Regions from separate parts of the Streptomyces sp. NPDC026246 genome, predicted to be linked through region 1. Evidence: predicted binding sites of a transcription regulator. Region 1 holds the regulator's gene; the other holds the start of a gene.
The links. The regulator HrcA, encoded in region 1, represses chaperone genes, less so after heat shock. The targets are predictions, from matches to a motif close to TTNGCACTCNGNNNNNCNGAGTGCNAA.
Positions count from the first base shown of each region.

Region 2: groES (co-chaperone GroES) is a predicted target of HrcA. The motif match lies at 5,662-5,688, and genes of this name have one in related genera.

Region 1 is NZ_JBVHPJ010000002.1:355,727-371,022, reverse strand. It holds gene ACZ4M5_RS05795 (SpoIIE family protein phosphatase) at 1-1,808, shown strand, start outside; gene hemW (radical SAM family heme chaperone HemW) at 1,836-3,068, shown strand; gene ACZ4M5_RS05785 (DUF3097 domain-containing protein) at 3,400-4,209, opposite strand; gene ACZ4M5_RS05780 (MBL fold metallo-hydrolase) at 4,241-4,972, opposite strand; gene hrcA (heat-inducible transcriptional repressor HrcA) at 5,145-6,161, shown strand; gene dnaJ (molecular chaperone DnaJ) at 6,161-7,294, shown strand; gene ACZ4M5_RS05765 (nitronate monooxygenase) at 7,462-8,532, shown strand; gene ACZ4M5_RS05760 (16S rRNA (uracil(1498)-N(3))-methyltransferase) at 8,529-9,269, shown strand; gene ACZ4M5_RS05755 (hypothetical protein) at 9,395-9,946, shown strand; gene ACZ4M5_RS05750 (S41 family peptidase) at 9,992-13,186, shown strand; gene ACZ4M5_RS05745 (histidine triad nucleotide-binding protein) at 13,311-13,664, shown strand; gene ACZ4M5_RS05740 (ribonuclease Z) at 13,671-14,576, shown strand; gene ACZ4M5_RS05735 (adenosine deaminase) at 14,597-15,296, shown strand, end outside.
Region 2 is NZ_JBVHPJ010000003.1:100,963-116,258, forward strand. It holds gene ACZ4M5_RS08670 (LacI family DNA-binding transcriptional regulator) at 112-1,194, shown strand; gene ACZ4M5_RS08675 (LCP family protein) at 1,339-2,385, shown strand; gene ACZ4M5_RS08680 (THUMP-like domain-containing protein) at 2,537-3,730, opposite strand; gene ACZ4M5_RS08685 (polysaccharide deacetylase family protein) at 3,848-4,801, shown strand; gene ACZ4M5_RS08690 (polysaccharide deacetylase family protein) at 4,837-5,595, shown strand; gene groES (co-chaperone GroES) at 5,835-6,143, shown strand; gene groL (chaperonin GroEL) at 6,260-7,885, shown strand; gene ACZ4M5_RS08705 (hypothetical protein) at 8,082-8,615, shown strand; gene ACZ4M5_RS08710 (SDR family NAD(P)-dependent oxidoreductase) at 8,691-9,464, opposite strand; gene ACZ4M5_RS08715 (MOSC domain-containing protein) at 9,585-10,253, opposite strand; gene ACZ4M5_RS08720 (LysR family transcriptional regulator) at 10,334-11,230, shown strand; gene ACZ4M5_RS08725 (WhiB family transcriptional regulator) at 11,295-11,624, opposite strand; gene ACZ4M5_RS08730 (response regulator transcription factor) at 12,005-12,616, shown strand; gene ACZ4M5_RS08735 (sigma-70 family RNA polymerase sigma factor) at 13,131-13,718, shown strand; gene guaB (IMP dehydrogenase) at 13,871-15,296, shown strand, end outside.

The DNA.
Region 1 (15,296 bases):
AGCGCCTGGCCGCCGACGCGCGGCTCGTCGTCAGCGAACTCGTCACCAACGCCGTCGTGCACGCCGGAACCGACGTCGAGCTGGAGTGCCGGCTGGAGGGCGACGCGCCGGACACGGTCGCGCTGGTCGTGGAGGTCTGCGACCACCACCCCTCCCGCGCCCCGCGCGGCGCCGGACCGGACCCGTCCCACGAACCGCCCGAGTACGGGCGCGGCCTGCGGCTCGTCGGCGCGCTGTCCGAGGCGTGGGGGATCACCTACCGCACCGGCCGCAAGACCGTGTGGGCACGGCTGCCCGCGGCGGGGTGCGAGGCGGAGGCACAGGCCGAGGCGTACGCCGGGGAGCACGCGCTGGCGCGCGACCTGCGGGTCGCGGAGAGCCTCGCCCCCGGGCCGCCGGGGCCCGCCGGGCCCGGGGAGCGGACCCGGCGGAACGATGCACCGCACGCGGACGGCCCGGCCGGACCGCGCGATCCGGCCGGCCCGGGCGAGCGCTGGGAGCGGCACGAGGAACAGGACGACGGCTGGCTGGGCCGCGGGGCGCTGTCGTTCCTCGCCGAGGCCTCCGACCTCCTCGCGGGACAGCTCGACGAGGACCTGGTCGCCGCCCTCACCGGACAGCTGATCGTGCCACGGCTCGCCGACTGGTGCGCGATGTGGATGGAGGACGAGGCCACCGGCGGCTGGAGCGGCGCGGACGGGCCCGGCCCCACCCGGGTCTGGCACGGCAGCGAGCACCGCGTCGAGGAACTGCGCCGGGCCCTGGAGAAGGAGCCGCCGCAGCCGTCCGACCCGTCCCGCGCCGGGCCCGCCGCCTACCACTGGCCCGGTGAGGCCCTCGGTGAACCCGGTGCGGCCCTGGCGTACCGGCTGGTCGCCGGGGGGCGGCCACTGGGCACGCTCGTCGTCGGGCGGGCGGGGACGTCCGGTTTCCCCGACGAGATCACCGGCCTCGTCGAGGACCTCAGCCGCCGGGTCGCGCTCGCCGTGGGCGCCGCCCGCCAGTACGCGCGCCAGGCCACCATCAGCGCCGTGCTCCAGCGCGGGCTGCTGCCCGGCGCCGTGGCCGAGATCCCCGGCGTGCGCAGCGCGCTCGTCTACGAGCCCTGCGACAAGGGCGGCCCCAGCGGCGACTTCTACGACCTGTTCCCGGCCGGAGACGGCCGCTGGTGCTTCGCCGTCGGCGACGTCCAGGGCAAGGGCCCCGAGGCGGCCGTCGTCATCGGCCTGGCCCGCCCCTGGCTGCGCCTGCTGGCCCGCGAGGGCTACCGCGTCGCCGACGTCCTCGACCGCCTCAACCAGCTGCTGCTCGACGACGCCACCGAGGCCGCCGACGCGGCGGCCCGGGCGCTGGTGGCCGCGGGGGCGCGCCCGACCCCGCCCGGCGACGGTCCCCAGACCCGCTTCCTGTCCCTGCTCTACGGCGAACTGATCCCCTTCGACGGCGGGGTCCACTGCACGGTCGCCTCCGCCGGGCACCCCCTGCCGCTGCTGCTCGGGGCGGGGGGCGGGGTCCAGCCCTGCGCGCAGCCGCAGACCCTGCTGGGCGTCGTCGAGGACGCCACGTACACCAGCGAGAGCTTCGACCTGCGCCCCGGGGACACCCTGCTGTGCGTCACCGACGGCGTGACCGAGCGCCGCTCCGGTTCCCGGCAGTTCGACGACGGGGACGGGCTCGCGGCGGCGCTGGCCGGGTGTGCCGGGCTCGGGGCCGAGCCGATAGCCGAGCGGATCCAGCAGCTCGTGCACGACTTCGGGGAGCGGCCCCCGGCGGACGATCTGGCGCTGCTGGTGCTCCAGGCGGAGTGAGCCCGCCGGTGCTGGACAATGGAAGGCATGCCTTCCGCACTCCCCGACGGCGATCCCGTCCCCGCCGACGGCGCGCTGCCCGCGTCCGCGCTCGCCGGGGCCGCCGACCGCCCCCTCGGGTTCTACCTGCACGTCCCCTACTGCGCGACCCGCTGCGGCTACTGCGACTTCAACACCTACACGGCGACCGAGCTGCGCGGCACCGGCGGCGTGCTCGCCTCGCGTGACAACTACGCCGGGACGCTCGTGGACGAGGTCCGGCTGGCCCGCAAGGTGCTGGGCGACGACCCGCGGGCCGTGCGGACGGTGTTCGTGGGCGGGGGCACGCCGACGCTGCTGGACGCCGAGGACCTGGTCCGGATGCTGCGGGTGGTCCGCGAGGAGTTCGGACTCGCGGAGGACGCCGAGATCACGACCGAGGCGAATCCCGAGTCGGTGGACCCGGCGTATCTGGCGGCCCTGCGCGAGGGCGGCTTCAACCGGATCTCCTTCGGCATGCAGAGCGCGCGGCAGCACGTGCTGAAGGTGCTGGACCGCACCCACACGCCCGGGCGGCCCGAGGCCTGCGTCGCGGAGGCCCGGGCGGCCGGGTTCGAGCACGTGAACCTGGACCTGATCTACGGCACGCCGGGGGAGTCCGACGACGACTGGCGGGCCTCCCTGGACGCGGTGCTGGGCGCCGGACCCGACCACGTCAGCGCGTACGCCCTGATCGTCGAGGAGGGCACGCAGCTCGCGCGGCGGATCCGCCGCGGCGAGGTGCCGATGACCGACGACGACGTCCACGCCGACCGGTACCTGATCGCCGACGAGGTGCTCTCCGGTGCCGGGTTCGACTGGTACGAGGTGTCGAACTGGGCGACCTCCGAGGCGGGCCGGTGCCTGCACAACGAGCTGTACTGGCGGGGCGCCGACTGGTGGGGCGCGGGACCCGGGGCACACAGCCACGTGGGCGGCGTGCGCTGGTGGAACGTGAAGCACCCCGGCGCGTACGCGGCCGCGCTCGCGGCGGGCAGGTCGCCCGGGGCCGGGCGGGAGCTGCTCGGCGAGGAGGACCGGCGGGTGGAGCGGATCCTGCTCGAACTCCGGCTGCGGGACGGGGTGCCGCTGTCCTTGCTGCGGGAGGAGGGCCTGGCCGCGTCCCGCCGGGCGCTGTCGGACGGACTCCTGGACGCCGGGCCGTACGAGCAGGGCCGGGCCGTACTGACCCTGCGCGGCCGGCTGCTGGCGGACGGCGTGGTGCGGGACCTGGTCGACTGACGGCGGCTGCCGCGCGGGCCTGCCGGACGCGGCGGTCTGCAGGGAGCCGCCGCGGGACGGGCGTGCCGGTCCCGGTGCAGCGACGGGGCGGGGCGCGATGGGTGTGCCGGACCCGGTGGACTGCAGGGAGCGGCCGCGGGACGGGCGTGCCGGATGCGGCGGAGCGGCGCGGCGGAGAGCGACGGGCCTGCCGGACTCGGTGCGGCGGCGCGGCTGGGGGGACCGGTGCGCCGATCCCCGTGGGCCGGCGTGGCTGAGGGCGGCGGGGCTGCCGGGCCCGGTGGCGGACGGCGGCTGCCGGGAGGGCGTGCGGGCGGGGGCCCCGGGCGGCTCAGTCCGCCGGTGCCGTCACGAAGTCGATCAGTTCTTCCACGCGGCCCAGCAGCTCCGGCTCCAGGTCCTTGTACGAGTGGACGCCCGACAGGATCCGCTGCCAGGCCGCGCCCGTGTTCTCCGGCCAGCCCAGCGCACGGCACACGCCCGTCTTCCAGTCCTGGCCGCGCGGGACCCGGGGCCAGGACGCGATGCCCAGGGCCGACGGCTTCACCGCCTCCCAGACGTCGATGTACGGGTGGCCCACGACCAGCGCGTGCTCGCTCGTCACCGACTCGGCGATGCGCCACTCCTTCGAGCCCGGCACCAGATGGTCGACCAGGACGCCGAGGCGGGCGTCCGGGCCGGGTGCGAAGGAGTCGACGATGGACGGCAGGTCGTCCACGCCCTCCAGGTACTCCACGACCACGCCCTCGATGCGCAGGTCGTCGCCCCAGACCTTCTCCACCAGCTCGGCGTCGTGCCGCCCCTCGACGTAGATGCGGCCCGCCCGGGCCACGCGGGCGCGTGCGCCGGGGACCGCCACCGAGCCGGAGGCCGTGCGGGCGGGGCGGGCCGGAGCGCCCGGCGCCGGGCGGACCAACGTCACCGCCCTGCCCTCCAGCAGGAAGCCGCGCGGCTCCATCGGGAAGACCCGGTGCTTGCCGAAGCGGTCCTCCAGGGTCACCGTGCCCGCCTCGCAGCGGATCACCGCCCCGCAGAACCCGGTCCCCGGCTCCTCCACCACCAGGCCCGGCTCGGCCGGGACCTCGGGAACCGGCTTCGGCTTCTTCCACGGCGGGGTCAGATCGGTCGAGTACTGGCGCATTCGCACGACGATAGGGAAACCCGCCGGACGCTCACGACGACACGCCGAAACGCGCGGCCAGCGCGTCGCGTTGGGCGCGGACGAACGCCGCGTCCACCACCGCTCCGTGACCGGGCACGTACAGCGCGTCCTCGCTGCCCAGGGCGAGCAGGCGGTCCAGGGCGGCCGGCCACTGCGCGGGCACGGCGTCCGGACCCGCCTGCGGCTCACCCGACTCCTCGACCAGGTCGCCGCAGAACACCACCTCGGGATCGCCCGGCACCAGCACGGCCAGGTCGTGCGCGGTGTGCCCCGGACCCACGTTCGCCAGCAGCACCTGCCGGCCGCCGCCCAGGTCCAGGGTCCAATCGCCGGAGACCAGGTGCCCGGGCGGAGCCAGCCGCTCCGCCGCCTCCCGGGCCGCGGAGGCCGCCAGGCCCTGGCGCACCGCGTCCTCGCGCAGTTCCTCGCGGTCCCGCGCCCGCGACAGCACCGCGTCCACGCCCACCGCGCCGAAGGATTCGGTGCCGGGAAGCGCCCCGGCACCGAGAACGTGGTCGAAATGCGGGTGGGTCAGCGCGAGATGTGTCACACGCCGACCGGTGAGCGCCTGCGCCTGCGCGCCCAGCCGCGCGCCCTCGGTGAGGCTCGACCCCGCGTCGATCATGAGGACCGCCCCCTCGCCGACGACCAGCCCGATCGTGCAGTCCCACACCGGCAGCCTGCACCGTCCCACACCCGCGGCCACGCGCTCCCACCCGAGGTCTTCCCAAGTCACCGTCATACCGGGACGCTAGCGGTGCGCCCCGCCCCGCGGCGCGACGGCGCACGACCAGCCTTGCCGGGGGCGTACCCCACCGCCGTACACTGGGCCGGGGAATGCTGGCACTCGCACGCGCAGAGTGCCAGGCCGCGAACGGCGGGCAACGGGCGGACGACTTCTGGAGGTGTGCGCGATGCTCAGTGAACGCAGACTGCAAGTGCTGCGCGCCATCGTCCAGGACTACGTCGGCACCGAGGAGCCGGTCGGCTCCAAGGCCCTCACCGAGCGGCACAACCTCGGCGTCTCCCCGGCGACCGTGCGCAACGACATGGCGGCCCTGGAGGACGAGGGGTACATCGCCCAGCCGCACACCAGCGCCGGGCGGATCCCCACCGACAAGGGCTACCGGCTGTTCGTCGACAAGCTCGCCGGAGTCAAGCCGATGACCGCGCCCGAGCGGCGCGCGATCCAGAACTTCCTCGAGGGCGCCGTCGACCTCGACGACGTCGTGGCGCGCACGGTGCGGCTGCTCGCGCAGCTCACCCGCCAGGTCGCCGTCGTGCAGTACCCGTCGCTGACCCGCTCGACCGTGCGGCACGTGGAGCTGCTGGCCCTCGCGCCCGCGCGGGTGATGCTCGTGCTGATCACGGACACCGGGCGGGTCGAGCAGCGCGTGGTGGACTGCCCGGCGCCTTTCGGCGAGGCCTCGCTCGCGGATCTGCGCGCGCGCCTCAACAGCCGCGTGGCGAACCGCCGTTTCGCGGATGTGCCGAGTCTGGTGGAGGATCTCCCGGAGGCGTTCGAGCACGAGGACCGGGGTACGGTCTCCACGGTGCTCTCCACACTCCTGGAGACGCTCGTCGAGGAGAACGAGGAGCGGCTGATGATCGGCGGCACCGCCAATCTGACCCGCTTCGGTCATGACTTCCCCCTCACGATCCGGCCCGTGCTGGAGGCGCTGGAGGAGCAGGTCGTGCTCCTCAAGCTGCTCGGCGAGGCGAAGGATCCGGGCGTGACCGTACGGATCGGTCACGAGAACGCCCACGAAGGACTCAACTCCACGTCCGTCGTGTCGGTCGGCTACGGTTCGGGCGGCGAGGCAGTCGCCAAGCTCGGCGTGGTCGGACCGACCCGCATGGACTACCCGGGAACGATGGGAGCGGTACGCGCAGTGGCACGGTACGTCGGACAGATCCTGGCGGAGTCGTAGTGGCCACGGACTACTACGCCGTACTCGGCGTGCGCCGCGACGCGTCGCAGGAAGAGATCAAGAAGGCCTTCCGGCGGCTCGCCCGCGAGCTGCACCCGGACGTCAACCCCGATCCGAAGACCCAGGAGCGGTTCAAGGAGATCAACGCCGCTTACGAGGTGCTGTCGGACCCGCAGAAGAAGCAGGTCTACGACCTCGGCGGCGACCCGCTCTCGCAGGCCGGCGGCGGCGCGGGCGGCTTCGGAGCCGGTGGCTTCGGGAACTTCTCGGACATCATGGACGCCTTCTTCGGCACGGCGTCGCAGCGCGGACCGCGCTCGCGCACCCGCCGCGGCCAGGACGCGATGATCCGTATCGAGATCGAGCTCGACGAGGCCGCCTTCGGTACGACCAAGGACATCCAGGTCGACACCGCCGTCGTCTGCAACACCTGCAACGGCGAGGGCGCGGCCCCGGGCACCTCCGCCCAGACGTGTGACATGTGCCGCGGCCGCGGTGAGGTCTCGCAGGTCACCCGGTCCTTCCTGGGCCAGGTCATGACGTCGCGCCCCTGCCCGCAGTGCCAGGGCTTCGGCACGGTCGTCCCGACGCCGTGCCCCGAGTGCGCGGGTGACGGCCGTGTCCGGTCCCGCCGGACGCTCACGGTGAAGATCCCGGCCGGTGTGGACAACGGCACGCGCATCCAGCTCGCCGGTGAGGGCGAGGTCGGCCCCGGCGGCGGTCCGGCCGGTGACCTCTACGTCGAGATCCACGAGCTGCCCCACGCGCAGTTCCAGCGGCGCGGCGACGACCTGCACTGCACGGTCACGCTCCCCATGACGGCGGCGGCCCTCGGCACGAAGGTGCCGCTGGAGACGCTGGACGGCTTGGAGGAGGTCGACATCCGCCCCGGCACCCAGTCCGGTCAGTCGATCCCGCTGCACGGCCGTGGTGTCACGCACCTGCGCGGTGGCGGGCGCGGCGACCTCATCGTGCACGTCGAGGTCCAGACCCCGACCAAGCTGGACCCCGAGCAGGAGCGCCTCCTGCGCGAACTGTCCAAGCTCCGCGGCGAGGAGCGCCCCACGGGCCAGTTCCAGCCGGGCCAGCAGGGGCTGTTCTCGCGGCTGAAGGACGCGTTCAACGGGCGCTGAGCCCGCGACCGGAGCGACTGACGGAGACCCGGAGCGGCGTCGACGGCGCCGCCGGGAGAGGGTTGGCGCAGCCGTCGAGCGCGGCTGCGGAAGCGGGCATTCCTCTGGTCTATGCCACACGGCAGGCCGGTTTCGGACGGGCGCGGAGGACGTGACAACATGCGGTCATGTCCTCCGCTCTGACCGATCTCTTCCCGCTCCCGATCGTGCAGGCCCCCATGGCGGGCGGCATCTCCGTGCCGCAGCTCGCCGCCGCCGTGTGCGAGGCGGGCGGGCTCGGGTTCCTCGCCGCCGGGTACAAGACCGCCGACGGGATGTACCAGGAGATCAAGCAGCTCAAGAGCCTCACGGGCAGGCCGTTCGGCGTCAACGTCTTCATGCCGCACCCGGATCTCGCCGACCCCGCCGCCGTGGACGTCTACGCCCACCAGCTGGCCGGTGAGGCGACCTGGTACGAGACCGAGCTCGGCGACCCCGAGAGCGGACGCGACGACGGCTTCGAGGCCAAACTCGTCGTGCTGCGCGACAACCCCGTGCCGGTCGTGTCGTTCCACTTCGGCGTCCCGGACCGCGAGGTGATCGACACCCTGCACCGCGTCGGGACCTTCGTCCTGGCCGCCGCGACCACCCCGGACGAGGCCCGGGCCGTGGAGCGGGCCGGCGCGGACGGCGTCATCGCGCAGGGCGTCGAGGCCGGCGGCCACCAGGGCACCCACCGGGACACCCCCGAGGCCGACGGCGGCGGCATCGGACTGCTCTCCCTGGTCGCGCAGGTGCGCGAGGCCGTCACCATCCCGGTCGTCGCCGCGGGCGGCATCATGCGCGGCGGCCAGATCGCCGCCGTGCTCGCGGCGGGGGCCGGCGCCGCGCAGCTCGGCACGGCCTTCGTCCCCACGCACGAGTCGGGTGCGCACGCCCTGCACAAGCAGGCCCTGACCAATCCCCTCTTCGTCCGCACGGAACTGACCCGGGCCTTCACGGGCCGCCCGGCCCGCGGCCTCGTCAACCGGTTCGTGCGCGAGCACGGCCCCTACGCGCCCGCCGCCTACCCCGAGGTCCACCACCTCACCGCGCCGCTGCGCAAGGCCGCCGCCAAGGCGGGCGACGCCCAGGGGATGGCGCTGTGGGCCGGGCAGGGGCACCGGATGGCGCGGGAGATGCCCGCCGGGCATCTGGTCGAAGTGCTCGCCGGGGAACTCGCCGCCGCCCGTGCGGCGCTGGCGGGGGGTGCGCGATGACCGCGCCGGTGTTCGTGGTCGAGCACTTCCGGGCGGGCGGCGGCGGCCGGTACGTGCTCGACGGGCCCGAGGGGCGGCACGCCGTCTCGGTGAAGCGGCTGCGGGCCGGCGAGGACGTCGTCCTCACGGACGGCGCGGGACGGTGGGCGGACTGCGTCGTGCTCGGTACCGAGGGCAAGGACCGGCTGATCGTCCAGCTCGACTCGGTGAGCGAGGAGCCGGCGGAGCAGCCCCGGGTGACCGTCGTGCAGGCCCTGCCCAAGGGCGACCGGGGCGAACTGGCCGTCGAGACCATGACCGAGGTCGGTGTCGACGCGATCGTGCCCTGGGCCGCCGCGCGGTGCATCACGCAGTGGAAGGGCGAGCGCGGGGCCAAGGCCCTGGCGAAGTGGCGGGCGACGGCCCGCGAGGCCGGCAAGCAGTCCCGCCGGGTGCGCTTCCCCGAGGTCGCGAACGCCGCGACCACCAAGCAGGTCGCCGCGCTGCTCGCCGGGGCGGACTTCGCGGCCGTGCTGCACGAGAGCGGCGAGGAGCCCCTGGCGACGACGGCTCTGCCGTCCACCGGCGAGATCGTGCTGGTCGTCGGCCCCGAAGGGGGCGTGTCGCCCGAGGAGCTGGCGCTGTTCGAGGAAGCGGGGGCCGGGGCGTACCGCCTCGGGCCCAGCGTGCTGCGCACGTCGACGGCCGGTACGGCGGCGGCCTCCGTACTCCTCGCCCGCACGGGCCGCTGGTCCTGACCTCCTCGCTCGGGAGGCACTGCCCCGAGGGGGATCTGACGGAGCCTCAGGAGCGGCTTCCGCTGCGCGGTTGACGCCTTTGCGCCCTACCGCGCCGACCCCGTCGGTGGCAGGCTGCCCCCATGATGGGGGCATTCAGGAGGATTCGGCGGGGGTCGCGGGGGCGTCGCACGGCGGTGGCGGCGGTGTTCGCGGTGGTCGCCGTGGGCGGTGCCGTCGCGTGCGAGCCCGGCGGCATCAGCTCCGCGTCCGTCGCGTACACCGTCGACGAGACCGTGACCAAGGAGCTGAACCGGCAGAAGGCGGGCGTGCGCTGGCTGACCTGCACGGCCTCCTACGGCAACGGCGGCAAGGCGTCGCCGTCGGCGGGCGGGTCCGGTGAGCGGACCGTCGCCTCGGTCGACTGCCAGGGGGAGACGAAGGACGGCAAGGACATCGACGTCACGGGCCGGGTCACCCACGCCGTCGAGGGCGCCTGCGTGCGCGGCACCATCACCGCGAAGGTCGACGGCAAGACCTGGTTCACGGTCGACGGGCTCGGCGACTGCGACCGCACCAGCCCGCCGCCGGTCGGCGGGGGCGGGAACGGGCAGCCCGGACCGGCCGTCACCGTGACGGTCACCCAGACCATCTGGTGCGACCGCTACCCGGACTGCCGCCCCGTCGAGGGCAAGTGATCCGAACCCTGTCCGCGCGACGGCGTCCCTGCATAGGGTGATCGGGTGACATCGCCTGCTTACCTCCGGTTCCCCCATGTGCACGGTGACCTGGTCGCCTTCACCGCCGAGGACGACGTGTGGCTCGCCCCGCTCGACGGCGGCCGGGCCTGGCGGGCCAGCGCCGACAACGTGCCGGTGACCCAGCCCCGGATCTCGCCCGACGGCACCACCGTCGCCTGGACCTCCACCCGTGACGGCGCCCCCGAGGTGCACATCGCCCCGGTCGACGGCGGCCCGGCGAGGAGACTGACGTACTGGGGCAGCCTGAAGACGCAGGTGCGCGGCTGGACCGCCGGGGGCGAGGTCCTGGCGATCAGCACCGAGGGGCAGGCCAGCCTGCGCCGCACCTGGGCCCGTGCCGTGCCGCTGGACGGCGGCCCGGCCGCCACCCTGCCCTACGGACCCGTCGGGGACGTCGCCCACGGCCCGCACACCGTGCTGCTGTCCGCGCCGATGGGCCGCGAGGCGGCCTGGTGGAAGCGCTACCGCGGCGGCACCGCGGGCAAGCTGTGGATCGACCGCGAGGACGACGGGGAGTTCGTGCGGCTGCACGAGGACCTCGACGGCAACATCGAGTACCCGCTGTGGGTGGGGGACCGGGTCGGCTTCCTCTCCGACCACGAGGGCACGGGCGCCCTGTACTCCTCCCTCGCCGACGGCTCCGACCTGCGCCGGCACACCCCCCTCGGGGGCTTCTACGCCCGGCACGCCGCGACCGACGGCAGCCGCGTCGTCTACTCCAGCGCCGGTGAACTGTGGCTGCTCGACGACCTGGACGGATCCGAGCCGCGCCGGCTCGACGTGCGCCTCGGCGGGCAGCGCGTCGACCTCCAGCCGTTCACGGTGAACGCCTCCCGCTGGTTCGGCTCGGCGTCCCCCGACCACACCGCCCGCGGCAGCGCCGTGTCCGTGCGCGGCTCCGTGCACTGGGTCACCCACCGCTCCGGCCCGGCCCGCGCGCTCGCCGCGACGCCCGGCGTCCGGGCCCGCCTGCCCCGCACGTTCCGCGCCGACGGCGAGGAGTGGGTGGTGTGGGTGACGGACGCCGAGGGCGACGACGCCCTGGAGTTCGCGCCCGCCACCGGCCTCGCCCCGGGCGCCACCCCGCGCCGGCTCGCCGCCGGGCAGCTCGGACGGGTGCTGGACCTCGCCATGGCGCCCGACGGCAGCCGTGCCGCCGTCGCCTCCCACGACGGGCGTCTGCTGCTGGTGGAGCGGGAGACCGGCGAGGTGCGGACGGTGGACCGCAGCGAGGACGGCGACATGTCCGGCCTGGTCTTCTCCCCCGACTCGGCCTGGCTCGCCTGGTCCCACCCCGGCCCGCGCCCCCTGAGCCAGCTGAAGCTCGCCAACACCACCGACCTGTCGGTCACCGAGGCCACCCCGCTGCGCTTCCAGGACTACGCGCCGGCGTTCACGGCCGACGGCAAGCACCTCGCCTTCCTGTCGACCCGCGCCTTCGACCCGGTCTACGACGAGCACGTCTTCGACCTGGCCTTCGTGGAGGGCGCCCGGCCGCACCTGATCACCCTCGCGGCCACCACGCCCTCCCCGTTCGGCCCGCAGCGGCACGGCCGCTCCTTCGAGACGCCCGACCGGGAGGAGACCCCCGACAGCGAGGGCACCCCGACCACGCGCATCGACCTGGACGGCCTCGCCGACCGCATCGTGCCCTTCCCCGTCGAGGCCGCCCGCTACTCCGGCCTGCGCGCCGCCAAGGACGGGGTGCTGTGGCTGCGGCACCCGGTCAGCGGGGTGCTCGGCGCGGCCCGCGCCACCCCGGACGCCCCCGAACCCAAGACCGAACTGGAGCGCTACGACCTCGCCCAGCAGCGCCTCGAGCACCTCGCCGCGGACGCCGACCACTTCGAGGTCAGCGGCGACGGCAAGCGGGTGCTGCTGTGGACCGACGGACGGCTCAAGGTCGTCCCCAGCGACCGGCGTGCCTCCGGCGACGACGACAGCGACTCCAACATCACCGTCGACCTGGGCCGCGTACGCCAGTTCATCGACCCGGCCGCCGAGTGGCGGCAGATGTTCGACGAGAACGGCCGCATCATGCGCGACCACTTCTGGCGGCCGGACATGAGCGGCGTCGACTGGGACGGCGTCCTGGACCGCTACCGCCCGGTCGTGGACCGGTGCGCCACCCACGACGACCTGGTCGACCTGCTGTGGGAGGTCCAGGGCGAGCTGGGCACGTCGCACGCCTACGTCACCCCGCGCGGCGGCCACGGCACCGGCCCCCGTCAGGGACTGCTGGGTGCCGACATCTCCCGTCACGAGGACGGCAGCTGGCGTGTGGACCGCATCCTGCCCTCGGAGACCTCCGACCCGGACGCCCGCAGCCCGCTGGCCGCGCCCGGCGTCGCCGTGCGCCCCGGGGACGCTCTCGTGGCGATCGCCGGGCAGCCGGTCGACCCGGTCACCGGCCCCGGACGGCTGCTGGTCGGCACGGCGAACAAGCCGGTGGAACTGACGATCTCCCCGGCCGGTGGAGGCGAGCCCCGGCACGCCGTCGTCGTCCCGCTCGCCGACGAGGAGCCGTTGCGCTACCACGCCTGGGTCGCCGACCGACGCGCCTACGTCCACGAGAAGTCCGGCGGCCGTCTCGGCTACCTCCACGTCCCGGACATGCAGGCGCCCGGCTGGGCCCAGATCCACCGCGACCTGCGCGTCGAGGTCGCCCGCGAGGGCCTGGTCGTCGACGTCCGCGAGAACCGCGGCGGCCACACCTCCCAGCTCGTGGTGGAGAAGCTCGCCCGGCGCATCGTCGGCTGGGCCGTCCCGCGCGGCATGCGCCCCTACAGCTACCCCGAGGACGCCCCGCGCGGCCCGGTCGTGGCCGTCGCCAACGAGTTCTCCGGCTCGGACGGCGACATCGTCAACGCCGCCATCAAGGCGCTGGGCCTCGGACCGGTCGTCGGCACCCGCACCTGGGGCGGCGTCATCGGCATCGACAGCCGCTACCGCCTGGTCGACGGCACCCTGGTCACCCAGCCCAAGTACGCGTTCTGGCTGGAGGGTTACGAGTGGGGCGTGGAGAACCACGGCGTGGACCCGGACGTGGAGATCGTCCAGCGCCCGCAGGACCACGCGGCGGGCCGGGACACCCAACTGAACGAGGCGATCCGGCTGGCGCTGGAGGCGCTGGAGTCCAGTCCGGCCAAAACGCCGCCGGCCGTGCCGACCTTCTAGGGGCGCGGGACTCCGTCGATGTGCGGCTCCGCCGCGGGAGCGCGACCAGCCACAACACACCCGCACCAGACGACGATACGATGCCCGGGTCGGAGCTCGACGTCGGCCAACCCTCGGAGGAGACATGGCAGGGGAACCCCAGGACGACTGCCTGTTCTGCAAGATCGTCGCGGGCAGCATCCCGGCGACGGTCGTGCGTGAGACGGAGACGACCCTCGCCTTCCGGGACATCAATCCCCAGGCCCCGACGCACGTCCTGATCATCCCCAAGGCGCACCACGAGAACGCCGCCGCCCTCGCCGAAGCCGACCCGGCCCTCACCGCGGACCTGCTCCGCGAGGCCCGGGCCGTCGCCGAGGAGGAGAAGCTCGACAGCTACCGCCTGGTGTTCAACACCGGCAGCGGCGCCGGCCAGACGGTCTGGCACGTCCACGGCCACGTGCTCGGCGGCCGCGGTCTGCAGTGGCCCCCGGGATGACGCGCCTTGTCCGTACGTGAACTCGTGGTCCTCGGCACCGCCAGCCAGGTGCCGACCCGGCACCGCAACCACAACGGCTACCTGCTGCGCTGGGACGGCGAGGGCATCCTCTTCGATCCCGGCGAGGGCACGCAGCGGCAGATGCTGCGTGCCGGGGTGGCCGCGCACGACCTGAACCGGATCTGCGTCACACACTTCCACGGCGACCACAGCCTGGGCCTGGCGGGCGTGATCCAGCGCATCAACCTCGACCGGGTCCCGCACGAGGTCACCGCCCACTACCCCCGTTCCGGGCAGCGCTTCTTCGACCGGCTCCGGTACGCCACCGCCTACCGCGAGACCGTCGGCGTCACCGAGGCGCCGGTCGCCGCCGACGGCCCGCTCGCCCGCACCGGCGGGTATGTGCTGGAGGCCCGGAAGCTGTCGCACCCCGTGGAGTCCTACGGCTACCGGATCGTGGAGCCCGACGGCCGGCGCATGCTGCCCGAGCGGCTCGCCGCGCACGGCCTCAAGGGCCCGGACGTGGGCCGCATCCAGCGCGAGGGCTCCCTCGGCGGCGTCTCGCTGGAGGACGTCAGCGAGGTGCGGCGCGGGCAGCGGTTCGCGTTCGTGATGGACACCCGGCTGTGCGACGGCGCGTACGCGCTGGCCGAGGGCTGCGACATGCTCGTCATCGAGTCGACCTTCCTCGACGAGGACGAGCAACTCGCCGTCGAGCACGGTCACCTGACGGCTGGTCAGGCCGCGCGGGTGGCCCGGGAGAGCGGGGTGCGGCACCTGGTGCTGACCCACTTCAGCCAGCGCTACGGCGAACCTGAGGAGTTCGAGCGGCAGGCGCGGGCCGCCGGGTACGAGGGCGAGCTCAGCGTGGCACGCGACCTACTCCGGGTACCGGTTCCGAAGCGTCGGTGAAACGCCCGTACGATGCTTTGATGCCCCTCCCCAAAGCCGAACTGCACCTTCACATCGAAGGCACCCTGGAGCCGGAGCTCGCCTTCGAGCTCGCCGCGCGCAACGGCGTCACCCTGCCCTACGCCGACACGGACGAGCTGCGCGAGGCGTACCGCTTCGAGGACCTGCAGTCCTTCCTGAACCTGTACTACGAGCTCATGGCCGTGCTGCGCACCGAGCGGGACTTCGAGGACCTGGCGAACGCCTACCTGGCCCGGGCCGCCGCGCAGGGCGTGCGGCACGCCGAGATCTTCTTCGACCCGCAGGCCCACACCGGGCGGGGTCTGGACCTCGGCACGGTCGTCGAGGGGCTGTGGCGCGCGCTGGGGAGCAGCGAGGCGAACCACGGTGTCTCGACCCGGCTGATCCTGTGCTTCCTGCGCGACGAGTCCGCCGAGTCGGCCCTGGCCACACTGGACGCCGCCCAGCCCTACCTGGACCGGATCACCGGGGTCGGCCTGGACTCCGCCGAGGTCGGGCACCCGCCGGTGAAGTTCCGCGAGGTGTACGAGAGGGCCGCGGCGCTGGGGCTGCGCCGGGTCGCGCACGCTGGTGAGGAGGGGCCGCCCGAGTACATCACCGAGGCGCTGGACGTCCTCGGTGTCGAGCGGGTCGACCACGGGCTGCGCTGCGTGGAGGACCCGGCGCTGGTGGAGCGGCTGGTGCGCGACCGGGTGCCGC
Region 2 (15,296 bases), on a different contig from region 1:
CTCTCCCGCACCCGCTACTACGAATGTTTCGAGCTGTACTTCGAATGTTCCGGGAACCTATGGCGCTCCGAGGGCTTCGTCAAGAGGTGCCGCAGGGATACGATCGCCGCCATGACTTCCCCCGAGCCGGTTGAAAGCCGGACGCAAACCCGGACGCAGAACCGGACGCGGGGGCGCACCGCGCAGACCGCGACGCTCGCCGAGATCGCCCGCGAGGCCGGTGTCTCGGCACCGACTGTTTCGAAAGTGCTCAACGGTCGCACCGACGTCGCCGCGGTGACCCGGGCCCGGGTGGAGGAGCTGCTGCGTGCCCACGGCTACCGGCGCCGGCGCGCCGAGGCGACCCGCTCCCCGCTCCTCGACCTGGTCTTCCACGAGCTGGAGAGCGCCTGGGCGATGGAGGTCATCCGGGGCGTGGAGAACGTGGCCCGGGACGCCGGGCTGAGCGTGGTGCTGTCGGAGAGCGCCGGGCGGCTCACCCCCGGGCGGAGCTGGGCCGACCAGGTCGCGGCCCGGCGGCCGCACGGCGTGGTCCTGGTGCTGTCCGGGCTCGACGCGGCGCAGCGGGCGCTGCTGACCAGCCGGTCCATCCCGTTCGTGGTGATGGACCCGGCCGGCGACCCCGGCGCCGACGTGCCGTCGATCGGCGCGACCAACTGGCAGGGCGGCCTCGCGGCCACCCGGCACCTGGTCGACCTCGGGCACCGCAGGATCGGGGCGGTCAGCGGGCCGTCGCAGATGATGTGCAGCCGCGCCCGGGTGGACGGCTACCGGGCCGCGCTGGAGACGGCCGGGCTGCCGGTGGACCCGTCCCTGATCGTGGCCGGGGACTTCCACCACGAGACCGGCTACCGCCGGGGTCTGGAGCTGCTGCGCCGCCCGGACCGGCCGACCGCCGTCTTCGCCGGGAACGACCTGCAGGCGCTCGGGCTCTACGAGGCCGCCCGCGAGCTGGGTCTGCGCATCCCGGAGGACCTGAGCGTGGTCGGGTTCGACGACCTGCCGGTGGCGCGCTGGGTGGGGCCGCCGCTGACGACCGTGCGGCAGCCGCTGACGGAGATGGCCGAGGCCGCGGCCCGGCTGGTCCTCGACCTCGGGCGCGACCAGGAGGCCGCCGCGGCCACCCGGATCGAGCTGGCGACGAGCCTGGTGGTCCGCAGCAGCACGGCGGCGCCCGCTTCGGCCGGAGGATGACGTGGTGCCGGGGGGCGAGCTGAAGAGAGCCGCGCACTTCGAAGCAAGTCGAGGTGCTGGTCGAAACTTTCGGCCGATCTCCGCAATCTGAGAATTTCCCAAGAAAGCGCGGCTCGGACTCCCTGGCCGACATTATTCGGACTTATGTTCCTGGGCGTGACGGAACGCGACGGGGAGGGTGAAGCGGTGCGCCGGCGCCCGAACCTGTCCAGGACCGCGGCCGTGGTCCTGGCGGGCGCGCTGGTGCTGGGCGCCGCGGCGGCGGGCTGGGCCTACCGGCACCTCGACGACAACATCACCGGCGTCGACATCGACCACGCGCTGGGCGACGACCGCCCGCCGAGGCCGCTCGGCTCGCCCGTGCCGTCGGGCTCCGCGCCGCCCGCCGAGGCGCTCAACATCCTCGTGCTGGGCTCGGACTCGCGCAGCGGCGAGGAGAACCGCCGGCTCGGCGGCGGCGACAGCTCCGGCGCCCGCTCCGACACGGCGATGGTCGTCCACCTCGACGCCGGACGGACCGGCGCCACGGTGGTCAGCATCCCGCGCGACACCCTCGTCACCCGCCCCTCCTGCCCGGCCCCGTCCGGCGGGTCGACGGCGGTGGCGTACGGCTCGATGTTCAACAGCGCGTACGAGGTGGGCGGTCCGGTGTGCGCGGTGAAGACCGTCGAGGCGATGACGAACGTGCGGATGGACCACTACCTGGAGATCGACTTCTCGGGGTTCGCCCGGCTGGTCGACGCGCTCGGCGGTGTCACCGTCACCACCGAGGAGGACATCTCCGACGACGACAGCCATCTGCACCTGAAGGCCGGCACCCACCACCTCGACGGCGACCGGGCCCTCGCCCTGGCCCGCACCCGGCACGGCATAGGCGACGGCAGCGACCTCGGCCGCATCGGCCTGCAGCAGAAGCTGGTGAAGGCCCTGCTGGAGCAGATCGCGGCCGAGGACCTGCTCACCGACCCCGCGAAGCTCTACCGGGTCGCCGACGCGGCGACCGCGGGCCTGACCACGGACACCGGCCTGGACTCCCTGGCGGAGCTGAGCCGGCTGGGCCGGAGCCTGCGGGGGCTGTCGGCCGACGCGGTCCGCACGGTCACGATGCCCGTGGTGCCGGCCCCCGCCGACCCCAACCGGGTGGTCGCGGACGAGCCGGCGGCCGGGAGGCTCTGGGAGTCACTGCGGTGACCGGCGGGAACGCGGCCGCGGAAAGAACCCGTGGCCGGCGTCCTGCCGGCCACGGCCGGGCCACCGCCTGAGGGCCCGGCGCCGCCCGGCCGCCGGCCGACGCGCGACGAACGGGAGCGGCAACCGCTGCTGCGCCGAGCAGACCCGACCGTCAGGCCGGGTGCCCGACGAGCATGGCCGGGGCGCCGGCGACCCGGGTCAGGAACACCGTCGCCGCGTGCGGACCCTGCGGCTTGACCTTGCGGCGCAGCTCCTCCGGCTCGACCGCCGAGCCCCGCTTCTTCACCGTCAGCGTGCCCACCCGCCGCTCCCGCAGCAGGGCCTTGAGCTTCTTGACGTTGAAGGGCAGATGGTCGGTGATCTCGTAGGCGGTGGCGTACGGGGTCGGGTGCAGGGTGTCGGCCGTGACGTAGGCGATGGTCGCGTCGAGCAGTCCGCCGCCGACCTCCTCGGCAACCTCGGCGACCAGGTGGGCGCGGATGACCGCGCCGTCCGGCTCGTAGAGGTAGCGGCCGGGCGGGCGGACCTCCGGGTCGGGCAGGCCGCGCGAGAGCAGGCTGCGCGGGCCCGGCAGCAGGGTGGCGCGCACGGCTCCCGGGCCCGGCGCCAGGGGGGCGCGTCCCGCGCCCGGGCCCGTGCCGAACCACAGCACCGCCTCCTTCACGTCCCCGCCGTCGGAGATCCACTCCGCCTCGGCGTCCTGCGGGACCGCCTCGTGCGGGATGCCCGGAGCGACCTTCAGCGCGGCGTGCGGCGCCCGGCGGGCGGCGGCCACCGCCCAGGACAGGGGCGGCGAGTAGGCCTCGGGGTCGAAGATCCGGCCCCGGCCGCCGCGCCGGGCGGGGTCGGCGAAGACGGCGTCGTACCCGGCGGTGTCCACGTCCGTGACGTCCGCCTCGCGCACCTCGATCAGGTCGGCCAGACCCAGCGCCCCGGCGTTGGCCCGGGCCGCCTCGGCCGTGCGGGGGTCCCGGTCCACGGCCAGGACCCGGATCCCCGCCCGGGCCAGCGCGATCGCGTCGCCGCCGATGCCGCAGCACAGGTCGGCGACCGAGGTCACGCCCAGGGCGGCCATCCGCCCGGCCCGGTAGGCGGCCACGCTCGCCCGGGTCGACTGCTCCACCCCGTTCGGCGTGAAGAACATCCGCCGGGCGTCCTCCGCGCCGAACTTCACCACCGCCCGCTGCCGCAGCCGCGCCTGCCCGAGCGCCGCCGACACCAGCTCGGCCGGGTGCTCGCGCCGCAGCCGGGTCGCCACCGCCAGCTCCTGCGCCGGGTCGGTGTCGCGCACCTCGTCGAGGAGGGCGCGGCCTTCGGGGGTGAGGAGGGGTGCGAGGTCGTTCACCGGATCATTGTCGACCACGACCGGCCCGACGGGGGTGTGGGCCAGTCGGTGGACCGTGGGGGAGCGGCCGCGGTGTCGGGGCCGGTTCGTCCGGGCGGGCTGCGAGGATCCCGCTCCATGCGAGCAGTCGTACAAAATGACAAAAGCCGGGCGCACGGCGGTCAAAGCGACAAGAGCCGGGCCTACGGCGGTCTGCGGATCGGTCTCGCCGTGCTCGCCCTGGCCGCCATCGCCTCGGGCTGCGCGCAGGGGGGCGACAGCGGAGTCGTCCCGGCCGGCGGCCAGCAGCCCCTGAAGGCACCCCCGGCCCGCGCCCTGGACTCCTACGCCTCCAAGCTGCGCTCCGCCCACACCGCCCGGGTCGCCGCGGCCCGCCGGTGGGGACTGCGCGCCGTCCCGCTGTCCGCCCCGCCGGCCCCCGAGCGCAAGCCCAGGATCAAGACCCGCAAGGGCTTCGAGGTGGACGACCACCGGGAACTGGCGCTGCCGCCCGTCTTCACCCGGGTCCCCACCCGCGACAAGGTCGTCTTCCTCACCATCGACGACGGTGCCGAGAAGGACCCCTCGTTCCTGCGGATGGCACGTGAGCTGGGCGTCCCCTACACGGCGTTCCTCAGCGGCTACCTGGTCAAGGACGACCCCCGCTACTTCCGCCGCATGCAGGCCGAGGGCGTCGTCCTGAACAACCACACCCTGCACCACCCGAACCTGCGCGGCATGACCCACCGGGCGCAGAAGCGCGAGATCTGCGGCATGCAGGGCTACATCGCCGAGCGCTTCGGCAAGCGCCCCACTCTCTTCCGCCCGCCCTACGGCAGCTACGACCGGTCGACCCTGCGCGCCGCCAAGGCCTGCGGCATCGAGCACGTCCCCCTGTGGAACGAGGAGGTCTTCGCCGACCACTGGGAGTACCGGGAGGCGGACCGCGACCTGCGCCCGGGAGACATCGTGCTGACGCACTTCCGGGGCCGCGACGAGTGGAAGGGCACGATGCCCGACATGCTCCGCCGCTTCCTGAACAAGGTCACGGCCGAGGGATACGCCGTGGGGCGGCTGGAGGACTACCTGTGAGGCGGCGGGCGGCCGCCCTGTGCGCGGGTCTGGCCCTGCTCGCGGGCTGCGCCACGGCACCGGGGGAGCGCCCGGGCGACGCCGACGGCCGGGCCCCGGCGACGAGCCGCTCGACCATGGCGGGCGGGACACCGGCCGACGGCCCCCGGGCAGCCGACGGCCCCCGGGGACCGGACCTGCCGCCCGTCGTCGACCACGTCGCCACCCGCGACCCGGTCGTCTTCCTCACCTACGACGACGGCGCCGAGCGCGACCCCCGGTTCGTCGGCCTGGTCCGCGAACGACGGCTCCCCGTCAGCCTGTTCCTCACCGACAGCGTCGTGGGCCCCGGCTACGCCCACTTCGCCCGGCTGCGCGCGGTCGGCGCCTCCCTGCAGAACCACACGCTCGACCACCCCGCCCTGCGCGGACTGCCCTACGCCGGCCAGCGCGCGGAGATCTGCGGCCAGCAGCACAAGCTCCGGGCCCGGTTCGGTGTCCGGCCCCACCTCTTCCGGCCGCCCTACGGCACCTACGACACGACGACCCTGCGCGCCGCAGCCGACTGCGGCATCCGCGCGGTCGTCCTGTGGCGCGCGTCCCTGGACGGCGACGGGGAACTGGACTACCGCCGGGGCGGGCGGCGGCTGCGGCCGGGCGACATCGTCTCGGTGCCGTCCGGCGACACCGACTCCCTGACGCTCGCCGAGCGGACGCGGCGCCTGCTGCGCGAGATCGACCGCCGGGGGCTGCGGGTGGGGCGGCTGGAGGACCACCTTGAGGACCGCCCGGAGGGCCACCTTGGGCCACCTTGAGAACCGCCTGGAGGACCACCTGGGGAGCGCGCGGGAGCGGTCGGCCGACCGACGCGCCGCGGGCAATTAGCAGTCCGCTTGACCGAGTGCTAATCGCAGTCATAGTCTCGGGTCTGGCACTCCCCCCTGGAGAGTGCCAACACAGCGACGGGCAGGTCCGGCACCCGCGACGACGGATCCACCTGGTCGCCACCTCAGACAGTTAACCCCGTGAGATCTCCGAAGGGGGAGGTCGGATCGTGACGACCACCAGCTCCAAGGTTGCCATCAAGCCGCTCGAGGACCGCATCGTGGTCCAGCCGCTCGACGCCGAGCAGACCACCGCCTCTGGCCTGGTCATCCCGGACACCGCCAAGGAGAAGCCCCAGGAGGGCGTCGTCCTGGCCGTGGGCCCGGGCCGCTTCGAGGACGGCAACCGTCTTCCGCTCGACGTCTCCGTCGGCGACGTCGTGCTCTACAGCAAGTACGGCGGCACCGAGGTGAAGTACAACGGCGAGGAGTACCTCGTCCTCTCGGCCCGCGACGTGCTCGCGATCATCGAGAAGTAATTCACCCGAAGCACCTTGCTTTGAACTGCGCCCCTGGCCCCCGCGATCGCCAATAAGCCGGGCGCCCGGGGCGCAGTTGCCGTTACCCCAGATTCCGGAAGAGGGCTCACGCTCCCATGGCGAAGATCCTGAAGTTCGACGAGGACGCCCGTCGCGCCCTCGAGCGCGGCGTCAACAAGCTTGCCGACACGGTCAAGGTGACGATCGGCCCCAAGGGCCGCAACGTCGTCATCGACAAGAAGTTCGGCGCCCCCACCATCACCAACGACGGTGTCACGATCGCCCGCGAGGTCGAGATCGAGGACCCGTACGAGAACCTCGGTGCCCAGCTGGTCAAGGAGGTGGCGACCAAGACCAACGACATCGCGGGTGACGGTACGACCACCGCGACCGTGCTCGCCCAGGCGCTCGTGCGCGAGGGCCTGAAGAACGTCGCCGCCGGTGCCTCCCCGGCCGCCCTGAAGAAGGGCATCGACGCCGCCGTCAAGGCCGTCTCCGACGACCTGCTCGCCTCGGCCCGCCCGATCGACGAGAAGTCCGACATCGCCGCCGTCGCCGCGCTGTCCGCCCAGGACCAGCAGGTCGGCGAGCTCATCGCCGAGGCCATGGACAAGGTCGGCAAGGACGGTGTCATCACCGTCGAGGAGTCCAACACCTTCGGCCTGGAGCTGGACTTCACCGAGGGCATGGCCTTCGACAAGGGCTACCTGTCGCCGTACTTCGTGACGGACCAGGAGCGCATGGAAGCCGTCCTGGACGACCCGTACATCCTCATCACGCAGGGCAAGATCTCCGCCATCGCGGACCTGCTGCCGCTGCTGGAGAAGGTCATCCAGGCCAACGCCTCCAAGCCGCTGCTGATCATCGCCGAGGACGTCGAGGGCGAGGCCCTGTCGACCCTGGTCGTGAACAAGATCCGCGGCACGTTCAACGCCGTCGCCGTGAAGGCCCCCGGCTTCGGCGACCGCCGCAAGGCGATGCTGCAGGACATGGCCGTCCTCACCGGCGCCACGGTCGTCTCCGAGGAGGTCGGCCTCAAGCTCGACCAGGTCGGCCTGGACGTCCTCGGCTCCGCCCGCCGCGTCACCGTCACCAAGGACGACACCACGGTCGTCGACGGCGCCGGCAACAAGGAAGACGTGCAGGGCCGCGTCGCCCAGATCAAGGCCGAGATCGAGACCACGGACTCCGACTGGGACCGCGAGAAGCTCCAGGAGCGCCTCGCGAAGCTGGCCGGCGGCGTGTGCGTCATCCGCGTGGGTGCCGCCACCGAGGTCGAGCTCAAGGAGCGCAAGCACCGTCTGGAGGACGCCATCTCCGCGACCCGCGCCGCGGTCGAGGAGGGCATCGTCTCCGGTGGTGGCTCCGCCCTCGTCCACGCCGTCAAGGTCCTCGAGGGCAACCTCGGCAAGACCGGCGACGAGGCCACCGGTGTCTCCGTGGTCCGCAAGGCCGCCGTCGAGCCGCTGCGCTGGATCGCCGAGAACGCCGGCCTTGAGGGCTACGTCATCACCTCGAAGGTCGCCGAGCTCGACAAGGGCCAGGGCTTCAACGCCGCCACCGGTGAGTACGGCGACCTGGTGAAGGCCGGCGTCATCGACCCGGTGAAGGTCACCCGCTCCGCCCTGGAGAACGCCGCCTCCATCGCCTCCCTCCTCCTCACGACCGAGACCCTGGTCGTCGAGAAGAAGGAAGAGGAGGAGCCGGCCGCCGCGGGCCACGGCCACGGCCACGCCCACTGAGCCGATCCGCTCCCACGGAGCCCCGGTCCCCCAAGGGACCGGGGCTCCGCCCGTTCGCGAGCAGCGCCGGCCGTCGGAGCGACCGCGTGCCGTGGTGACCACCGCCCGACGCGTGGACGCACAGGAAGCAGCAACCCGCACACGAAGGGAACGACGAGATGACCTGTCCCGTGCCGAGGCGGACCAAGGGCCACACGTGAAGGCGCCCGGTGCCCTTGTGCTCGTCGTGCCCCTCGCCCTCGCCCTCGCCGGATCGGCCGGCTGCAGCATGACGGATGACAAGGCCGGCGGGGTCCCCTCCGCCGGCACGAGCACCTCCGCCGAGGCCGCGGACTCGTTGGAGAGGGTGTCGAGGGACCTCTACGACCTGATCGGCGTGAAGGGGAAGGCGTCCGACAGCCGCGCCGGTGTCACGGACTGCTCGGACAAGGACCCGGAGAAGTACTTCCGGGTGTTCCATCCGTGGAGCTTCTATCCGGTGTCCGCCGCCGAGTTGGGCCGGGCCATGGAGCAGCTCAAGGAGGAGTTGCCCAAGCACGGTTGGAAAGTCGTCTCGTACGGGCCGGACACCAGCATGAACAAGAACATGAACCTGGTTGCCGACCATGACGGGAAGAAGGTGAGCGTGAAGATCGTGGCGATGGCGAAGGACGATCCGCCGCAGCTCAGCTTCGATCTCGTCTCCGGCTGCTACAAGACCCCGGACGGCACGAAGGTCGAGCACTTCTGACGAAGGGGGCGCGTGGGGCGGGCCGCCGCCCGGGAGGGAGGCCGGCGGGCGGCTGCCGCGTGTGCCGTCAGCGGGTCACTGCGGCCCGTACTTCCGCCCCGTACGGGAGGAGACGGCCCCCAGCACCCCCCGCGGCACCAGCTTCGCCGCGCCCATCAGCGCCTTGTAGCGCGGGTCGGGGATGGACAGGGTCTTGCCGCGGGCGAGGTCCTGCAGCGCGGCCGCCACCAGCTTGTCCGCGTCGAGCCACATCCAGCCGGGGATGTTGTCCGTGCCCATGCCGGCCCGCTCGTGGAACTCGGTGCGGACGAACCCGGGGCACAGCGCCATCAGCCGCACCCCGCTGCTGCCCAGGTCCCGCGCGACGCCCTGGGTGAACTGCACGACCCACGCCTTGGAGGCGCTGTAGGTCCCGCGCGGGACGAAGGCCGCGACCGAGGCGACGTTGACGACACCGCCGCGGCCCCGTTCCCGCATGGCCTCCGTCGCCGCCGCGGTCAGCCGCAGCACCGCCTCGCAGTGCACTTTCAGCATCCGCAGCTCGTCGGCCATGGAGACCTCGAGGAAACGGCCCTTGTTGCCGAAGCCGGCGTTGTTGACCAGCAGATCGACGGGGCTCCTGCGGTCCCGGAGGCGGTCGGCGACGGTGTCGATGCCCTTGTCCTCCGCGAGGTCGGCCGTCAGCACCTCGGCCTCGATGCCGTGCCGGTCGTGCAGCTCGGTCGCCTGCTCCCGGAGCCGCTTGGTGTCCCGGGCCACCAGCACCAGGTTGTGCCCGTCGGCCGCCAGTCGCCGCGCGAACGCGGCTCCGATGCCTGCCGTCGATCCCGTAATCAGAGCCGTTGTCATGGCAGAAGCGTAGTGACCCGGATCCCATGCGTCCGCTTGCCCGCGGGGCCGTCCGTGGTGGAGGGCCGGTGCGGACCGGCGTGGTGAAGGACCGGTGCGGACCGGCGTGGTGAGCCGCGGTCAGGAGCCGTACGCGTCCCGGTACTCGCGGGCCGCCGTCAGCAGCTCGGGGTGCAGCGCCTCGCCCGCGGCGAGCAGCCGGGGCAGCAGTGCCCGCTCGGTCGTCGCCGCCCGGAAGGCCAGCGCCACGGTCACGTCGTGCCCGGGCCGGTGCACGATCTCGACGGCGTCGCCCGCGCGGATGTCCCCGGGCACGATCACCCGCAGGTACGCCCCGGGCGCACCGCGCTGCGTGAACCGCTTCACCCAGCCCTTCTCGTCCAGGTGGCCCTGGAAGGTGCGGCAGGGGATGCGCCCGGAGGTGATCTCCAGCACCACCTCGGGCCCGATCCGCCACCGCTCCCCGATCAGCGCACCGGAGACGTCCAGGCCCCGGGTGGTCAGGTTCTCCCCGAAGGAGCCGTCGGCCAGGGTCCGGCCCAGCTCGCGTTCCCACTCGTCCAGGTCCTCGCGGGCCATCGCGTACACGGCCTGGTCGTCGCCGCCGTGGTGCTGCAGCTTGCACACCGCGTCGCCGGCGAGCCCGCTCCCGCCGATCCCCTTCGGTCCCGGCGCGGACACCCGCACCGGACGGTCCACCGGCCGCTTGTCGATCCCGGTCACCCCGTCGGGGTTGTCGGTGTACGCGACTGCCTTCGCGCGGCCCAGGTTCACTGACAACAGCTCCATGCCCGCACGCTAGGCGAACGGCCCCCAAAGTGTCGACGCATTATTCGCCTCGCGGTCAAAGGGTCCCTTATCCTCGAAGGGTGATCGAAGCTCGCCACCTCCGCGTCCTGCGCGCCGTCGCGGCCACCGGCTCCTTCTCCGCCGCCGGCCGCGAGCTGGGCTGCACCCAGCCCGCCGTCAGCCAGCAGATGAAGGCCCTGGAGACCTCCGTGGGCACCCCGCTGCTGATCCGCGCCGGACGGGAGATGCGCCTGACCCAGGCCGGCGAGTCCCTCGTGCGGCACGCGGCCGGCATCCTCGCCGGGCTGACGGCCGCGGAGGAGGAGGTCGCCGCCATCGCCGGGCTGCGCGCGGGCCGGGTCCGGCTCGTCTCCTTCCCCAGCGGCAGCTCCACGCTCGTCCCCACGGCCCTCGCCGCCCTGCGCGCGGCCCACCCCGGCACCCGCGTCTCCCTGGAGGAGGCCGAGCCCCCGGCGTCCGTGGGCCTGCTGCGCGAGGGCGACTGCGACGTGGCCCTCGCCTTCCGCTACGAGGGCGCCGCGGGCGCCGAGGAGTGGGACGACCTCGTCGTACGGCCCCTGCTGTCGGACCGGCTCGTCGCGCTCGTGCCGGAACGGCACCGGCTCGCGCAGGCGCGGTCCGTCGCCATCGGCGAACTCGCCGAGGAGCCTTGGATCGCCGGGTGCCCGCGCTGCCGGGGCCAGCTGACCGAGGTGTGCGCGGCGGCCGGCTTCACGCCGCGCATCGACTTCGCCACCGACGACTACCCGGCCGTGGTCGGCCTGGTCGGTGCCGGCCTCGGCGTGGCCGTCCTGCCCCAGCTGGCCGTCGAGTCCGTACGGCCCCGGGGCGTGCGGACCGTGCGGCTGGAGCCGGCGGTGCGCCGGGAGATCGTCGCGCTGACCCTGCCCGATCTCGCCCAGGTCCCGGCGGTGGCGGCGACCCTCGACCAGCTGGCCCGGGCCGCCCGCCGCTGACCCCTCCCACACGCGTCCACAAACCAACGGCACGCGTGCGCGTGCCGGTTAGAGAAACGTTCCTTCAGTTGTTCGAGGCGGTGTGCCCGCCCGATGCCGACGCCGACACCAGCCGGTTGCGCGCCCGCCCCATGAGTTCTTCGCGCTCGTCCTCGGTCAGGCCGCCCCACACGCCGTACGGCTCACGCACCGCCAGGGCGTGAGCGGCGCACTCCGCGCGTACCGGGCACCTCATGCAGACCTCTTTGGCCGAGTTCTCGCGAGCACTCCGAGCCGCACCGCGTTCGCCCTCCGGATGGAAGAAGAGCGAGCTGTCCACCCCTCGACAAGCAGCCAGCAGCTGCCAGTCCCACAGGTCCGCGTTCGGTCCGGGAAGGCGGGAGAAATCTGCCATTGCGTGACCCCTTGTAGCCGTCTTGGGCGGATCCGGTGTCTACGACCGTACAACTACGATCTAAGGAGATGAAAATATGACTCATTGCGAATCTAGCTCCAGACACTGGCAAAGCGGAAGAAATGGGTCTGAATGGGGCATAGGTTGTGATGAAAGTTCGCGGGTCTGCTGCGCATGTCTGCACCGTGTCCGCCCCCTCACGTAGAGTGCCGAAGATGGCGACCGCCCCCGTAACTCTTTCGAGTGACCGTCGTTGAGAGTGCGAGGCGGTTGAAGGAACAAGGGCTCGGGCGGGTGTCCGAGACGGTCGACCGCACAGGTGACGATTTCGTACCAGCCTGGAGGCTCAAGGTGACGCGCATCAGCTGCGGAGGGCGGCCATGACTTCCGTTCTCGTCTGCGACGACTCCCCGCTTGCCCGAGAGGCGCTCCGCCGTGCGGTCGCGACCGTGCCCGGCGTAGAGCGTGTGACGACGGCGGCCAACGGCGAGGAAGTCCTCCGCCGCTGGGGGGCCGACCGCTCGGACCTGATTCTGATGGACGTACGCATGCCCGGACTGGGCGGCGTCGAGACGGTGCGGCGGCTGCTGTCCGCCGACCCCGGTGCGCGGATCATCATGCTCACCGTCGCCGAGGACCTGGACGGTGTGGCCCTCGCGGTCGCCGCCGGAGCCCGCGGCTATCTCCACAAGGACGCCTCCCGCGCCGAGCTGCGCGCGACGGTGACGCAGGCCCTGGCCGACCCGACGTGGCGGCTGGCCCCGCGCCGGCTGCGCTCGGCCGAGATGGGCGCCGCGCCCACGCTCACGGCCCGTGAGATCCAGGTCCTGGAGGGCATGAGCCACGGCCGCTCCAACGCGGAGATCGGGCGCGAGCTGTTCCTCTCCGAGGACACGGTCAAGACCCACGCCCGGCGCCTGTTCAAGAAGCTCGGCGCCTCGGACCGGGCCCACGCCGTGGCGCTCGGCTTCCGATGGGGTCTGGTGCGCTAGAGCCTGTCGTTTGGATCAGGCCGCAGAGAACCGACGGCAGCGCGGCAGCGCCGGTGACGAGTTCCCGGCGCCGGCCGGAGAGCGGGGGCACGTGGATGCCCCCGCGCGGGCCGCACCCGCCCGGGCGGGAGCCGGCCGCCGACGCCTGCACCGGAGGGGACTGGCGAGACCGGCCCGGTCCGGGCCGCGCGCCCGGCAGTCGGCAGCCGACGACCCACCTCCCCCGGATGATCCGAACGGCAGGCCCCGCCGGTGACCGCACAGGTCGCCGCGGTCGCGCTGCGGGCAGGGAACGCCAGGTCGGCAGGGGTGGGCCGGGCGTCGGCCGGGAGCCCGCTGCTTGTTTCGCCGCGGATGCCGCATCCTTGAGGGTGTGGAGTTCCTCGGGGACGAGTCGGTCGAGCGGAAGGGGAGGGCGCAGGGGATGAGTTCCGGCGCACCTGCTCATAACGCTTCGGTGCACAACAACGGGCGCGGTGCCGCGGACCCTTCGGCCGCAGGGCACCATGGACCGATGCGTGACGACGAGGCGGCCCAAGCCCAAGGGGCGATCGGTGCGCTCGTCCACCGCGCCGTCGACGGTGACGAGCAGGCCACGCACGACCTGCTCGCCCACGTCCACCCCCTGGCCCTGCGCTACTGCCGCACCCGGCTGTCGCGTCTGCCGGGCGACGCCCGGCACTTCGTCGAGGACCTCGCCCAAGAGGTCTGCGTGGCGGTGCTCCTGGCCCTGCCCCGTTACCGGGACACCGGGCGCCCCTTCGAGGCCTTCGTCTTCGCCATCGCCGCCCACAAGGTCGCCGACCTGCAGCGCGCGGCGATGCGGCACCCCGGTTCGACGGCCGTCCCGTCCGACGAGATGCCCGAGCGCCCGGACGACTCCCTGGGGCCGGAGGAGCGCGCCCTGCTCAGCAGCGACGCCGAGTGGGCCAAGAAACTGCTGGCCAACCTGCCCGAGAACCAGCGCGAGCTGCTGCTGCTGCGCATCGCGGTGGGCCTCACGGCGGAGGAGACCGGCCAGATGTTGGGAATGTCACCCGGCGCCGTGCGCGTGGCGCAGCACCGGGCGCTGAGCCGCCTGCGCGCGCTGGCCGAGCAGTAGTCCCGCCGAACTGCCGCCGGGTTGAACCGGCGGCGCACCGCTTCCGTACGAACATACGAAGCCCGGAGCAGGGCGGAACCGTGGAATGAGACAGCCCCGCTGCCCGTTAGCATGGACATCCGCACCGATCAAGGCCATTTGGGGAAGGTGTCATGACTGCCAACGTCGACGGAGTGCCCGGTAAATTCGCGACACTCGGGCTGACCTACGACGACGTGCTGCTGCTGCCGGGTGCATCGGAAGTGCTCCCCAACGCGGTCGACACCTCGTCCCGCATCTCCCGCAACGTCCGGGTCAACATCCCGCTGCTGTCCGCCGCCATGGACAAGGTCACCGAGTCGCGCATGGCGATCGCGATGGCCCGCCAGGGCGGCGTCGGCGTACTGCACCGCAACCTGTCCATCGAGGACCAGGTCAACCAGGTCGACCTGGTGAAGCGGTCCGAGTCGGGCATGGTCACCGACCCGATCACGGTGCACCCGGACGCCACGCTCGGCGAGGCCGACGCCCTGTGCGCCAAGTTCCGCATCAGCGGCGTGCCCGTCACCGACGGCAACGGCAGGCTGCTCGGCATCGTCACCAACCGCGACATGGCCTTCGAGTCCGACCGCTCCCGCCAGGTGCGCGAGGTCATGACGCCGATGCCCCTGGTGACCGGCAAGGTCGGCATCTCCGGCCCGGACGCCATGGAGCTGCTGCGCCGTCACAAGATCGAGAAGCTGCCGCTGGTCGACGACGCGGGTGTCCTCAAGGGCCTCATCACGGTCAAGGACTTCGTCAAGGCCGAGCAGTACCCGAACGCGGCCAAGGACGCCGAGGGCCGGCTGATCGTCGGTGCCGCCGTGGGCGCCAGCCCCGAGGCCCTGGAGCGCGCCCAGGCGCTCGCCGCGGCCGGCGTGGACTTCCTGGTCGTCGACACCTCGCACGGCCACAACAGCAACGCCCTCAGCTGGATGTCGAAGATCAAGTCGAGCGTCGGCGTCGACGTGATCGGCGGCAACGTCGCCACGCGCGACGGCGCCCAGGCACTGATCGACGCCGGTGTCGACGGCATCAAGGTCGGTGTCGGCCCCGGTTCCATCTGCACCACCCGCGTGGTCGCCGGCATCGGCGTCCCGCAGGTCACCGCCATCTACGAGGCGTCCCTCGCCGCGCGGGCGGCCGGTGTGCCGCTGATCGGCGACGGCGGCCTGCAGTACTCGGGCGACATCGGCAAGGCGCTCGCCGCCGGTGCCGACACGGTCATGCTGGGCAGCCTCCTCGCCGGCTGTGAGGAGTCCCCCGGCGAGCTGCAGTTCATCAACGGCAAGCAGTTCAAGTCCTACCGGGGCATGGGCTCGCTCGGCGCGATGCAGTCCCGCGGCCAGGGCCGGTCGTACTCGAAGGACCGCTACTTCCAGGCCGAGGTCGCCTCCGACGACAAGCTCGTGCCCGAGGGCATCGAGGGCCAGGTGCCCTATCGCGGCCCGCTGGCCAACGTGCTGCACCAGCTCGTCGGCGGTCTGCGCCAGACCATGGGCTACGTGGGCGCCGCCACCATCGAGGAGATGGAGTCCAAGGGCCGCTTCGTCCGCATCA